DNA from 2 places in the Mucilaginibacter metallidurans genome. Region 1 is predicted to be linked to the other one. Evidence: riboswitches for the same ligand, from Rfam matches in the RefSeq annotation. Region 1 holds a riboswitch; the other holds the start of a gene.
The links. Region 1 has a riboswitch for cobalamin ahead of DIU38_RS10455 (TonB-dependent receptor plug domain-containing protein). Riboswitches for the same ligand answer to the same signal wherever they lie in the genome.

Region 1 (3,569 bases):
TGATCTCAGGATTTAATTTAGGATTGCCATACTGAGAAAACAACTGATATAACGAAGGTGATTTGAACGCCGAAGCTATTGTACCAAAAATCTTAAACTGATCGGCAAGGTATAACGATGGGTTGATGGTGTAGGTAAACTTGTCGCCATATTTACTATGATTATTGTATCTGCCGCCTAACTCCATATGAAAGATATCGTATTTGAAAAACAACGAAGTATAAGCGCTGAATATATTATTAGTAGCATCACCGGCTTTGATAATACTTGCGGGTGCCTGGTAAGCTGTTGACTCATACAGACTATACTGGCTTGTATTGCTGTATTTAAAACCTGCACCGCTGGTAATGTCCAAATACTTATTCAGTTCATAATTAAACACAGCTTCAGCATTGGTTATACGTCCTGTATTTTTTGTAACTTGGTGGGTTCCGCCATTGTCAGACGGAAGGTTGGTGAAATCATTTTGAACCGTATTTTGCGACAGGTTCACGTTGAGGTTACCTTTTGGCAAAATTAATTTTGCACCTACGCCACCAAATAAAAATGTATTTTTATAAGTGTAATCGTTATCATTAGTAAAAGCACCATAAGGCAGGTCGCCAGTGTTGTGGCTTACCTGCAGGTTTCCATTAAGAATAAATTTAGATGAGACATTTTGGCTCAGGTTCACACTGGCCGAACGTTGGTGAAAACCATCTTTCTTAAAATCGCCTTTGCCAGTGGTATCTGTAGCCGCGGCAAAGCCTTTTGAATCGGTATTTGATAGGTTAATGGCTATGCCTGTATTTTTCACCTGTCCAATTAATGAGGCCGACTCTTTAAACGCATTATAGCTGCCGCCTGTTAACTGCAAACCACCGGTCAATCCCTGTTGTTTAGCTTTTTTTGTGATGATATTAATAACGCCTGCTACAGCATCAGAACCATAAAGCGTTGAACCACTTCCTTTCAAAATCTCGATATGATCTATCAAATCCACCGAAAGGGCGTTAAGATCATAGCTGCCATCAATGCCTGAAGCGTTGTTTACCGGGAAACCATCAACCAGGATAAGGGTATTGCCAGATGAAGCTCCGCGCAGGAAAACCGATGTGCTGATACCGGGGGCATTATTTGCACCTGAAAAAGTTATACCGGCAACCGTATTTAATAATTGAGGTAATGATTTACCCTGCGATTTATTGATCTCATCGGCAGAAATGATGGTAACAACGCGGCCGATGTCTGACAGTTTTTTAGGCGACCGGCTTGCAGTTACTACTACCGTATTGAGTGTGCGTGTGGTATCCTGTGCATATGCTGCTGAGGTAGATAAACCAACAGCTAACAAACCGAATCCCAAAGTAATTTTAGCGTACTTTTTTTCCATGTATGATTGATATGTATAAAATAATAATGCAGCCTTAATAGCATACACGGAAATGAATAAAATGAAAACACGCCAAACGAAGAGCATTCACATCCAAGCTTCAATCCCCGAAAGCTATGAATAACATATAATGCCTTGGCAGGTCTTCTGACTTGCTCCCCATTTTGCCTGGCCTTCCCCCTGTTTACAGAAAGTGACTTTATAGATTTGGCAACGGTTACGGAGCTTACAGCTGCGGGACAGTTACGGATTTACACCGTATTCCCTTTTAATTCATTAAGCAAATAATGAAACCTAAAGCGCTGCAAAAGTACAATAAGTATCCGTTAACCTCAAATTACATAACTATATTTATCATGATGAAATATCTCTGTATTTTACTGCTGATCATGAGCACACTTAACGGTTTTGCCCAGCAACCAGATACCATTTTTCTGAAGGGTTTGCTGCATGAACATCCCGAATTCTTTTCGGGTATCCTAAACCACCCCATACAAAATGAAGTACAGATACTATACACCCGGATAGACAGGGATAGAAACAACACCCCTCACTTTACCTCATATAGTTATCACCTCAACGCGCAGCATTATTTTTATCCGGCGAGTACAGTAAAACTTCCTACAGCCATATTTGCCCTTGAAAAGTTGAATGAGCTGAAGGTGCAAGGCTTAAACCCCAAGTCGGTGATGATTACAGATAGCTCATTTGCCGGCCAAACCAAGGTACGTGTGGACACATCATCTGCAACAGGTCTCCCATCTATTGAAAACTACATTAAAAAAATCTTGCTGGTGAGCGATAACGCTGCGTACAACCGCCTGTACGAATTTGTTGGCCGGGCGGAGATCAATCAAAAACTAAAAAAATATCACCTTGATAACACTCGTATTGTAGGCAGGCTGGCTATTGGCGATGCGGGAGAAAGCACCCGGCATACCAACCCTATTGATTTTTATAACGGCGATAAATTGATTTATCAGAAACCTGCATTGTATGATGCCTCGAACTACCCTATGCACCTGGAAAATATGTTGCAGGGCAAAGCCTATTTAGATAGCAGCGACCGGCTCGTCAATAAACCGCTTGACTTTTCTGAAAAGAATATTTACGCTCTTGCCGATCAGCAGATGGTGCTTAAACGATTGTTATTCCCGGAAACTTTCCCAAAAGCTGAGCGCTTTAACTTAACAGCAGACGACTATCGCTTCATTTATCGTTACATGAGCACCTTTCCCACCGAAAACACTAAACCCACTTATCACCGCCCCGAATATTTCCCAGCTTATTGCAAGTTTTTGTTTTATGGCGGGGATAGCACGGCAGTTATTAATCCCGATATCAGGATCTTTAATAAAGTTGGTGATAGTTATGGTTATGATATTGATAATGCATATATCGTAGATTTTAAAAACAATGTTGAGTTTATGCTCAGTGCAGTCGTGCAATCAAATGAAGATGGGATACTGAACGATAATAAATACGAGTACACAACGGTATGCCTGCCTTTCCTGAAAAACCTTGGCCAGGTGATATACCAATATGAACTCAAACGCCCTAAAAAATACCTGCCCCATTTAACTAAATTTAAATTTAACTATAGCCAAAAGCAATAAAAATTCACTTCAGGAAAACTTAGTAGCGCAAAGGGTGTTTTAAAAACGACAACTATTTAAAAACCTATGGCAACTACAATAGTAAAATATACCGACAACTTCCCTGTGCTTTATGGAGATGACCGCATAAACCTGAATTGGCCCGAACGCTTTACGTCCATCGCTGGTGGTATGAAGCTCGGTTTCTCAGGTTTTAAAAATATTTTCAAAAATCCATTTGCAAGTATCGTAAAAATAGGTGCCGGTGGCTATTTGTTAAACAGGGGTATCACAGGGCATTGTGAGCTTTACAAACGTATTGGTAAACTATCCACCAATCCCATAAATGTAAATATTCGTTCGTCGTTTATTGTGAATAAACCCCGGCAAAAGGTTTATGAATTTTGGCGCAAACTGGATAACCTGCCCCTTTTTATGAAACACCTGGAAAGTGTGGAGGTCATCGACTCTAAATATTCACACTGGGTTTTGAAGCTTCCCAAAAATGTAGCTACAATCAGCTGGCATGCCGAAATTGTTCATGACGAACCTAATGAAGTGATCGGCTGGAGTTCGCTGTCTGATTCGATGATTAACAATGC
Region 2 (3,569 bases), 630 kb from region 1:
TCATCCCATCCCCGTGTTTTTAAGCCACAATCGGGATTTACCCAAAGCTGAGCATCGGGTATTACCGCCTGGGCTCGTTTAAGCAAACGGATCATCTCCTCTCTGTTGGGCACGCGGGGCGAATGGATATCATATACACCGGGGCCAATTTCATTAGGATACTTAAAATCGGCAAAAACATCCAGCAGCTCCATTTGCGAGCGCGATGTTTCTATCGTGATCACATCGGCATCCATATCGGCTATGCTTTTAATGATGTCATTAAACTCCGAATAACACATATGCGTGTGGATCTGTGTACTGTCCTGAACGCCGCTTGCCGAAATCCTGAAAGCTTTAACTGCCCAGTCGAGATAATTTGCCCTGTCATCCCTGCGAAGCGGTAATCCTTCGCGAATGGCAGGTTCATCTATCTGGATGACTTTGATACCTGCGCTTTCCAGGTCACAAACTTCATCACGAATGGCCAATGCTATCTGCGTACAGGTTTCGGAACGGGGCTGGTCATTGCGCACAAACGACCATTGCAAAATAGTTACCGGGCCGGTTAACATACCCTTCATCCATTTTGAGGTTAACGATTGCGCATAAGCCGACCATTTTACCGTCATAGGTTGTGGCCTTGATACATCGCCATAAATAACGGGTGGTTTAACACAGCGGCTGCCATAGCTTTGCACCCAGCCATTTTGTGTAAAGGTAAAACCGGCCAGCTGTTCGCCAAAGTACTCAACCATATCATTACGTTCAAACTCGCCATGTACCAGCACATCCAACCCTATTTCTTCCTGCCATTTTATAGCTTTTTCAGTTTCGGCAGCTATCAGTTTATTATACTCCCCCAGGGTTATCGCGCCTTTTTTTAATTGGGCCCGCCAGCTTCGTACTTCGGCTGTTTGCGGGAACGAACCAATAGTTGTGGTAGCAAAAAGCGGCAGGTTAAGCAGTTGCTGCTGTTGCTCTTTCCGTGCAGGAAAAGCACTTATACGCTTTGCATCATTTTCGGTAATGGCGCTTACCCGTTGTTTAACCGCCGGGTTACGGATCAGTGCAGATGTTCGGCGGGCCTCGTTTGCCTGCCGGTTTTTTTCCAGCTGATGCAGGCTGCTATCGCTAACCACATCTTCCGATAATTTGCTGAGCAATGCCACTTCGTTTATTTTTTGGCGCGCAAAAGCCAGCCACTGCTTAATTTCGGGAGTAAGCACTTCATCGTTGGTTTCATTTTGCAAATCGCATGGCGAATGGATCAATGAGCATGAAGGGGCTATCCAAACGCGGTCGGTACCTAACTTGTCCTTCGCGCTCTTTATAATGACCAGCGAGTTATCAAAATCATTTTTCCAGATATTGCGCCCGTCAACAACACCTAAAGAAAGGATAGTTTTTTGGGGCAGATGCTCAATCACTTCATTCAATTGCTGGGGCGCCCGTACTAAATCGATATGTAAAACGTCAACAGGTAAAGTTGCCGCTAATTGAGTGTTATCACCCAGGCGTTCAAAATAAGTTGCCAAAACTATCTTTAGGAAAGGGAATTCTTTCCTCAATTGCTTATAGGTATCTTTAAATACCTCCTGTTGTTTTTCGCTTAAATCAAGCGCTAAAAACGGTTCATCAAACTGGACCCATTCGGCACCCAAAGCTTTAAGCTTATTTAGGATGTCAAAATAAACAGGCAGCAGATTTTTGATCAGGTCTATCCTATCGAAACCAGCCTCTTTCTCTTTGCCTAACAACAGGTACGATACAGGGCCAAGCAATACCGGCTTGCTAACGATGCCCAACTGTTTAGCCTCATAAAACTCATCGATAACTTTGGTGGAGAAAAGTTTAAACTGCTGGTCTTTATAAAACTCGGGTACTATGTAATGGTAATTGGTATCAAACCATTTAGTCATTTCCATAGCTACCACATCCAATCCATCTTTTTGATAGCCGCGGGCCATAGCAAAATACAGATCGAGCTCGGTATTGCCTTTTTGACTGATCACTTCATGATAGCGTTTAGGAATAGCGCCAAACATCAGTGAATGATCAAGCACCTGGTCATAAAATGAAAAATCATTTGATGGGATGAGGTCGATCCCGGCTTCCTTTTGCAGCAGCCAGTTTTCTTCCCTTATGTATTTACCCACGGTAAGCACATTTTTTAAGCCCGTTTTGCCTGCCCAGTAGTTTTCGCAGACTTTTTTCAATTCGCGCCGGCTACCAATACGCGGGTAACCTAAATTTTGCGTTAGCATTCTTTTAATTGATTAAATGAATAAATCGGTTAAAAGCCCTTTCAGCTAAGCTTCGTAATGTTTTGTGATATGAAAATATGGAGAGAATATATGGGCACAGCCTGTCATAACGGGCCATGGACCCATACAGGCAAGTAATCATAACCCAGACCAAGCTTCATACCGCGAAAGCATTGTCAATTCAGTATTAGGCAGGTCTCCTGACTTGTAACATTTTTGCCGCCCTTCCCATCCCTTTCATCAGGACAGTGGACATTACTGGCAAAAACCTTTGTGTTACTTACAGTTGCGCGACAGTTCGTGATTTACACACGATTCCCTATTAATCTACAATTAAGTAAAACCTATACCGGTTGATGAAGTAAAGTAAAGAACTTATCGGGGCAAATATAAGGATATGCCGGCTTAATATTCAGGTTATTTCATTGATGAAATTATAGACTATACCTTATGTATCGTTGTAAAACAGGTGAAGCCGATAATTAATTACCGGCTTCACCTGTTATTTAAAGCAATATCATTCAGCTTATACCGCTACCTCAGCATTTAAAATAACAGCCGCTTCTTCTTGTTTTTGGTGCGAAGCCCTCGCTTTGACGAAAAGCACCAGGGTAATAACAGCCAGTATCGCGAACGATAGATAAGCGGTTCCTAATAACTGCTGATTTTTTATGGCCATAATATTTACAATGCCATAGCTAAAAAATGAAGTGATAATATAAAGCGAGCCGCCGGTCACGCCGCTTGCAATACCCGCATTTTTTGAAAACCGGCCTAAACAGTAGGCAAATATATTATTGAATATAAAGCCAGATAACAGGTGGACCAATGCTGTAAAGGCCATCAGCGTAAATAAATTTGTTTTAATCCCTGCTGTAAACACCATTAAAGCGGCAAAGCCTAATTGCAGTGCAAGCGCTATAGATACTTTTTTGATAAGCGGTTTCCTGATGAGGGTTTTTGAAATAATACCGCCCGCCATCAATGATACCCCCGAAAGCAGCGAACAATAACCGGTTACCACAGGCGACAAATGAAATACATGCTCAATTATAAAAGGGCTGCTCATACCATACACTACCAGCATGGCATAGCTCAGGGAGATCAGGATGAGGCCCAGGGAAAAATCACGGGTTTTAATGGTAGCCAGGTAAACCTGCAGAATACTTTTAGCTTTGAACGGGTGATAATTTTTTAATGATTCGCCACCGTATACCAGCTCTAAAACAAGTAGGGAAAGAGTGGCTATTCCCAGGAAAAGGAAATTGGATTCCCAGCCAAAGGCAGCTTCAAGGTAACCTCCGATAAAAGGCGCTACAATAG

Region 2: another riboswitch for cobalamin. It lies ahead of metE (5-methyltetrahydropteroyltriglutamate--homocysteine S-methyltransferase); the one in region 1 lies ahead of DIU38_RS10455 (TonB-dependent receptor plug domain-containing protein).

What each region holds. Positions count from the first base shown of each region.
Region 1 covers NZ_CP043449.1:2,415,379-2,418,947, reverse strand. The annotation lists gene DIU38_RS10455 (TonB-dependent receptor plug domain-containing protein) at 1-1,372, opposite strand, end outside; cobalamin riboswitch at 1,493-1,686, opposite strand; gene DIU38_RS10450 (serine hydrolase) at 1,729-2,988, shown strand; gene DIU38_RS10445 (SRPBCC family protein) at 3,055-3,569, shown strand, end outside.
Region 2 covers NZ_CP043449.1:1,785,597-1,789,165, reverse strand. The annotation lists gene metE (5-methyltetrahydropteroyltriglutamate--homocysteine S-methyltransferase) at 1-2,246, opposite strand, end outside; cobalamin riboswitch at 2,419-2,609, opposite strand; gene DIU38_RS07820 (MFS transporter) at 2,773-3,569, opposite strand, start outside.